Pelagicoccus sp. SDUM812003: one gene and its partner. The protein of the gene in region 2 binds, or shares a complex with, the protein of the main gene of each other region. Links are inferred from orthologs where the notes say so. Each region holds a gene or a part of one and is shown on either strand. Other genes may lie near its edges. The genes, in order: rpsJ and nusB.

Region 1 (3,309 bases), on a different replicon or contig from region 2:
TGCTGGCCATCCGCAAGGCGACGATCGCTCTTAAGTTCGTTGGTGTCATTCCTGGATCCGCTTTCAAGAACAAGGGCGTGCAGAGCGTGCTCGACGCGGTGGTCAACTACCTTCCGAGCCCGCTAGACATGCCGCCGATGGTTGGCCATGCCGACGACGAAAGCCTGGTCGACATCGAAGCCGATGACGCCGGCAAATCCAGCGCCTTGGCCTTCAAGCTTTGGAGCGATCCCTACGTCGGAAAACTGGTATTCATCAGAGTATACAGCGGTACCATCAAAAAGGGCGACGTTCTCTACAACCCGCGTACCCGCAAGAGCGAGCGCGTGAGTCGCATTCTGCAAATGAAAGCCGACACGCGCGAGGACCTCGAGGTGGTTCGCTCTGGCGATATCTGCGCTTTGGTTGGTATCAAGAATGTGGCGACGGGCGATACTTTGGCCGACAAGTCATACGATGTAGCCCTCGAACCTCCCACGTTCCCCGAGCCGGTCATCTCCATGTCCATCGAGCCGAAGACCAAGGCCGACCAGGAGAAGATGTCGCTCGGTCTCGGTCGCCTCTCCGAGGAGGATCCGACGTTCGTGGTGAAGACCAACGAGGAGACGGGCCAGACGATCATTTCCGGTATGGGCGAACTGCACCTGGAAATCATTCGCGATCGTCTGTTCCGCGAGTTCAAGGTCGGCGCCAACTCTGGCAAGCCGCAGATCGCGTACCGCGAAACCATCACCAAGAAGGCTCCGGGCGAGGGCAAGTTCATCCGCCAGTCCGGCGGCAAGGGCCAGTACGGTCATGCCGTTATCGAAATCGAGCCGCAGGAAGCAGGGAAGGGCATCGAGGTCGTCAACGAGATCGTGGGCGGCTCCATTCCCAAGGAATTCATCAAGCCCACCATGGATGGCATCAAGGAAGCCTGCCGCAACGGCGTGGTGGCCAGCTATCCTGTCGTTGACATCAAAGTACGCATTCTCGACGGCTCCTTTCACGAAGTGGACTCCTCCGAGGCCGCTTTCAAGATGGCGGGCATTTTCGCCCTCAAGGACGCTTTGCAAAAAGCGGGAGCAGTCCTGCTCGAGCCCATCATGAAGGTGGAAGTCTCCACTCCAGACGAATTTCAAGGCGACGTCATCGGCGACCTCAATCGCCGTCGCGGCCATATCCAGAATATGGAAGCGAAAGGTGACCTCGCGATCATATCCGCCAGCGTGCCGCTCGAAACCATGTTCGGCTACGCGACGGATGTACGCTCCCTCTCCAAGGGCCGTGCAAGTTACACAATGGAGCCGTCTCACTTCGAGCAGGTTCCAGCAAACGTCCTCCAAACCATTGTGAACCAAGGCTTGCTTTACTAGGCCGCAACTTTCTACCGAACGAACATGACTGGACAAAAAATCCGCATCAGACTTCAAGGTTTCGACTATCGAGTGATCGATCAGTCCGCGTCAGAAATCGTGGATACCGCAAAGCGCTCCGGCGCTCGCGTATCGGGCCCCGTGCCGCTTCCGACGCGAATCGAGAAGGTTTCCGTTAACCGCTCCCCTCACGTGGACAAGAAGTCCATGGAGCAATTCGAAATCCGCACGCACAAGCGCTTGCTGGATATTATCGAGCCAACTGCTCAAACAGTTGACGAACTGAAGAAGCTCAACCTTCCTTCCGGCGTCGACATCACCATCAACGTTTAAGAGAGCGACACCTAACAGACAGAATTTCGCCTGACCACGAAGGTCGGGCGCTAATGTGGGTCTAATAAAAACGAAGGCAGCCGCCTTCACCTACCTCTTAGAACTATGAACTATACGCTATTAGGCAAAAAGCTGGGCATGACCCAGGTTTATGGCAGCGACAACGAGGTTGTTCCTGTCACCGTGCTGCAGGCTGGTCCCTGCCCGGTTCTCCAAGTCAAGACAGTCGAATCCGACGGATACAATGCCATCCAGATCGGTTTCGGCGCCAAGAAGGACAAGAACGCCAGCAAGGCGGCTCTTGGCCATGCTAAGAAAGCTGGCGTCGCCAACGCTCCCCGCATCATTCGCGAGGTGCGCAGCGCAGACGCTATCGAAGCGAACCCAGGCAACGTGCTCGACGTGAGCAAGTTCGAAGTCGGCAAGAAGGTCGACGTGATCGGCGCCACCAAGGGTAAGGGCTTCGCCGGTGTTATGAAGCGTTTCAACACCAAGGGCGGTCCCGCTTCTCACGGCTCCATGTTCCACCGCCGCATCGGTTCTATCGGTCTCTGCCAATGGCCAGGACACGTTTTCAAGAACCAGAAGATGCCAGGTCACATGGGCGCCAAGCAACGCACTATTCAAAATCTCGAAATCGTTCAGATCGACGCCGAGAAGAACCTCATTTTGGTCAAGGGCAGCGTGCCGGGCGCCAATGGCGACACCGTCATGATCCGCTCCGCGATCAAGGCCAAGAAATAAGGGAGGACTGATCGACCATGAAGCTTAAACTTTTCAACAACGACGGCAGCGCCAACGGCGAAGCGGAATTCGAAGGACTTCCCGTTTTCGAAGACGACAAGGGCGTACAGGCTGTCAAGGAAGTCGTCGTCGCTCAGGCGGCGAACAATCGTCAAGGCAGCGCTAGCACCAAGACTCGCGGCGAAGTCCGCGGCGGTGGCAAGAAGCCCTGGCGCCAGAAGGGCACCGGCCGCGCTCGCGCCGGCTCCAATCGCTCCCCAATCTGGGTTGGCGGCGGTATCGTCTTCGGCCCACGTCCTCGCGACTACTCCAAGAAGATCAACAAGAAGGTGAAATCCCTCGCGTTCAGCCGCGCTCTTTTCGATCGCGTCGCTGACGAGTCGATCGTTGTCATCGAATCCCTCGACCTCGCCCCCAAGGCGAAGGAAGGCAGCAAGCTCGTTCGCGGCATCGCTCCCGAAGGCAAGGTGCTGGTTATCGACAAGGAATTCTCCGACACCGCCATCCTCGCCCTGCGCAACCTCGCCGGCGTGGCCCTGGAAGAAGCTCCCTACATCAGCGTAACGGAACTCTGCCAGTTCAAGACAATCATCGCAACGCGTGCAGCTCTCGAAGCGCTGATCGAGCGCGCGAAAGGAGGCTCGAAATGATCCAGCCAGATAAAGTCATCAAATCAGTTCGCTTGACTGAAAAATCCAACCTTCAGTCCTCCGAGATTGGCCAGTACACTCTCGAAGTTTTCAAGGAAGCCAACAAGGGCTCCATCAAGGCTGCGGTTGAGAAGGTCTTCGATGTGACCGTCAAGCGCGTCAACGTAATCAATCAGGTCGGCAAGCCGAGCCGCAACCGCAAGACTGGCAAGGCCTCTCGCGGTTCC
Region 2 (3,200 bases):
AAGCGGGCCGATCCGGAAGTCTCCATCGTGCACGTGGAGGGAGAGCTGTTTTTCGGGGCGGCCGAACTCTTCCGCGACCAGATGCGCCGCGTCAGCGACGACCCCAACCTCAAGGTAGTGGTGATGAAACTACGAAACGCCTACAATCTGGACGCCACCAGCTGCATGGCTCTGGAGGAGCTGATAAAATACATGAACGAGCGCGACCGCATCCTGCTGGTAAGCGAGGTGCGCCCCGACACCATGCGCATCTTCCGCAACTCCGGCTTGGACAAGATCATCAAGGAGGTGAACCTCTTCTCGGACGAGGAAAGCAACCCCACCCTCTCCACCGCCAAAGCCCTCAAACGGGCCCATCAGATCCTCGGCGGCCTCACCCCCAAGGTATCCATCTACGCCAAGGAAAAACGCTAGCCGTTAGCGGTGAGCAACTTTCACTATGGTGGCGCGAGACCTCCGGGCTCGCGCTGAACGCGCCCGGAGGTCACGTTCCACCTTGGCGCCTCACGAAATGTAGAAACGCTCCGAGCCAAAGGGCCGCGCAAAACGGCCGACCGGACGCTACGCTTCCGCCTCTTCCGGCGTTCCGAAGATGGCGTCCACGTAGTTGTCGATTCGATACTCCTGCAGATCCTCCGGACGTTCGCCGAAACCGAGGAAAAAGATAGGCAGCTTGAGCTCGCGGTAGATGCCGACCAATGCGCCGCCGCGGCTGGTGCCGTCGAGCTTGGTCACCACCAAGCCGTCGAGACCGAATTTCTCGTGGAAGACGCGGGCCTGCTCGATGGAGTTGGAGCCAAGGCTGCCATCGACCACCAGCAAACTGTAGTGCGGGGCGGATTCGTCGTGCTTCTGCAGCACGCGTCTGATCTTGGCCAGCTCGTCCATCAGATTGCTTTTGGTGTGCAATCTCCCCGCGGTATCGATGATCAGCGTATCGTGCCCGCGGGCCTTAGCGGCCTGATAGGCGTCGAAAGCCACCGAGGCGGAGTCGGAGCCATGCTGGCCAGCCACGATTTCCAGATCGAGCCGGTTCGACCATTCCCTCAGCTGCTCGATGGCCGCTGCTCGGAAGGTATCGCACGCCGCCACCATAGGGTTTCGCCCTTCCTGCTTGTATTGAAATCCCAACTTCGCGGTAGTGGTGGTCTTGCCGGAGCCGTTCACCCCGATCATGCAGATCACGGTCGGCTTGCCCTCCTGAAACGCGACCCGCCCCTCGGAGCCTGCGAGCACGCGCTTCAAGACAGAGGAGCCGATGCTGGCCACATCCTGGCCTCGCAGCGACTTGTCCTTTCGGTACGCGGCTCGCGTTTCCTCCACGATTTCCTCTGTGGTCTCGTATCCAAAATCCGATGCGAACAACGCCTCCTCCAGCTCCTCGATGGACGACGCGTCGAGCGCCTTGCGCCCGAAGATGCCGCCGGTCTTCTCCGCGATGCTCTTCGCGGATTTCGCGAGCCCGTCCTTGAATTTCTTAAAAATGGAAAACATCGCGGCAGACTGTGAGAACTAAGGCGGCAGGCTTCAACCTCGCTTTGCGACGCGCGGTGGCTAATCCAAGCTCGCGGTGCGCGAGGGGCGGTCGAGCTCGCCCTTGACCTTGTCTAGGATGCCGTTGACGAAGCGGCGCGACTCGGCGGAGGAAAATTCCTTACTTAAGTCGATGGCCTCGTTTATGCTGACCACCGGCGGAATGTCCTTGCGGTAGAGCAGCTCGTAGACAGCGAGGCGCAGGATGGCCAAGTCGATCTTGGCGATGCGGCCGAAATCCCAGTTGCTCGCGAGCTGCATGATCTTTTCGTCCACGTCCTCCGAAAACTCGATCACCCCGTGGATCAGCTCCTCGGCGAAGGAATAGTAGTCGCGCTCCTGCTCCAGATTGTCGAAAAACACCCGCAGATCGTCGACCAGGTCCCGCGGCCGATTGATCGACCAAGCGTAGATGTACTGCATCGCGGCGACGCGATTCTCCCGGCGTTGAGACTTCTTTCCCTCTGACATAGCTAGCAATATTTGCGGCGCAGCTGCGCCATTTCCAAGGCGCACTGGCCGAACTCCGCCCCCTTGGGGATCGATCCGACGCAGCGTTCCTTCACTTGTTCCTCGTTGTCCCCGACGATCAGTCCAGCGACTACCGGCACCTTCGTCTTGATTGCCACTTCCTGCAAACCGTAGTTGGCGGAATCGGAAACCATTTCGTAATGCCGGGTCCCGCCGGCGATCACCACCCCGAGCGCGATCACCGCATCGAAGCTGCCTTCTTCCGCAAGGTAGCGAGCGATGAGCGGCAGCTCGTTCGAGCCCGGCACCCGCTCGATCACGATGCTCCCTTCGGCCACTCCAGCGTCCTTGAGCGTCTTGAGCGCCCCATCCAGCAAGCCGGAAACGTAGACGTCGTTGAAACGCGCCGCGACGATGCCGATCCGGAAATCGGACCCATCGACAGCGAGAGAGGTGGGCGACAGATTGCTCATAGTAAGAACGGGTTCGTGAGAGGAGTCAGGGAAATGCCCGCCGCCTCCCGGCATGTAAAGGCAAAAGGCGCCGAACCAAGGCCTCTTCGCCTTCCCGAGAAACGCCCCCAGACGCCTACAGCCGCACCGTCTCCACGATCTCCAGGCCGTAGCCGTCGAGCGCGATGACATTTCGACTGGTTTGGGAGAGCAGGCGGATCTTGCTCAACCCGAGCGCGGAGAGGATCTGGGCGCCGATCCCGTACTCGCGAAGGCTCATGCGATGGGCCGCTTCGTTGCCGTCGCCCTTTTTCAGCACCAGGCCGCCGCTGGGACGACGGATATAGACCAAGGCCCCGCAGCCTTCGGCATTGATGCGCTGGAGAGCCGTCCCGATGGCGTCGCTGTTTTCCGCGTCCGCGGGCTGGAAGAGATCGTTCAAGACGTTTTCCGCGTGCACCCGCACGAGGGTCGGCTCCTCTCCCAGTTCGCCAGCCACGAACGCGAAGTGCTCCCTGCCATCCAGCACGCTGCGAAACACCTTGAGCGTGAAGGCCCCATGCGCGCTCTCAAAGGGACGCTCGTGCACCAGCTCCACCAGGTTTTCCCTTTGGTGACGGTATTCGATCAGCGACGCGATGGAGATCATCTTCAGCCCGAAGCGCTTCTTGAATTCGAAGAGCTCCGGGGTGCGGGCCATGGTGCCGTCGTCGTTGAGAATCTCGCAGATCACCCCGCACGGGA

Evidence for each region.
Region 1: the proteins of nusB (region 2) and rpsJ are in contact, whole or in part, in a solved structure (PDB 3D3B), measured with the Escherichia coli proteins. The link is inferred for Pelagicoccus sp. SDUM812003 from one-to-one orthologs.

Annotation. Positions count from the first base shown.
Region 1 is NZ_JARXHY010000014.1:126,164-129,472, reverse strand. Bases 41-3,033 are described here. They hold rpsJ (30S ribosomal protein S10), read left to right. Parts: upstream 41-1,379; coding sequence 1,380-1,688; downstream 1,689-3,033. Other genes in these bases: rplD (50S ribosomal protein L4), read left to right, coding at 2,450-3,033; rplC (50S ribosomal protein L3), read left to right, coding at 1,794-2,432; fusA (elongation factor G), read left to right, coding at 41-1,355. In the rest of the region: more of fusA, read left to right, coding at 1-40; more of rplD, read left to right, coding at 3,034-3,082; rplW (50S ribosomal protein L23), read left to right, coding at 3,079-3,309. UniProt on the Escherichia coli protein: Involved in the binding of tRNA to the ribosomes. Part of the processive rRNA transcription and antitermination complex (rrnTAC). The complex forms an RNA-chaperone ring around the RNA exit tunnel of RNA polymerase (RNAP).
Region 2 is NZ_JARXHY010000004.1:89,184-92,383, reverse strand. The notes cover bases 280-3,163. They hold nusB (transcription antitermination factor NusB), read right to left. Parts: upstream 2,005-3,163; coding sequence 1,555-2,004; downstream 280-1,554. Other genes in these bases: ribB (3,4-dihydroxy-2-butanone-4-phosphate synthase), read right to left, coding at 2,593-3,163; ribH (6,7-dimethyl-8-ribityllumazine synthase), read right to left, coding at 2,007-2,477; ftsY (signal recognition particle-docking protein FtsY), read right to left, coding at 562-1,494; QEH54_RS07060 (SulP family inorganic anion transporter), read left to right, coding at 280-414. Also shown: more of QEH54_RS07060, read left to right, coding at 1-279; more of ribB, read right to left, coding at 3,164-3,200. UniProt on the Escherichia coli protein: Part of the processive rRNA transcription and antitermination complex (rrnTAC). The complex forms an RNA-chaperone ring around the RNA exit tunnel of RNA polymerase (RNAP).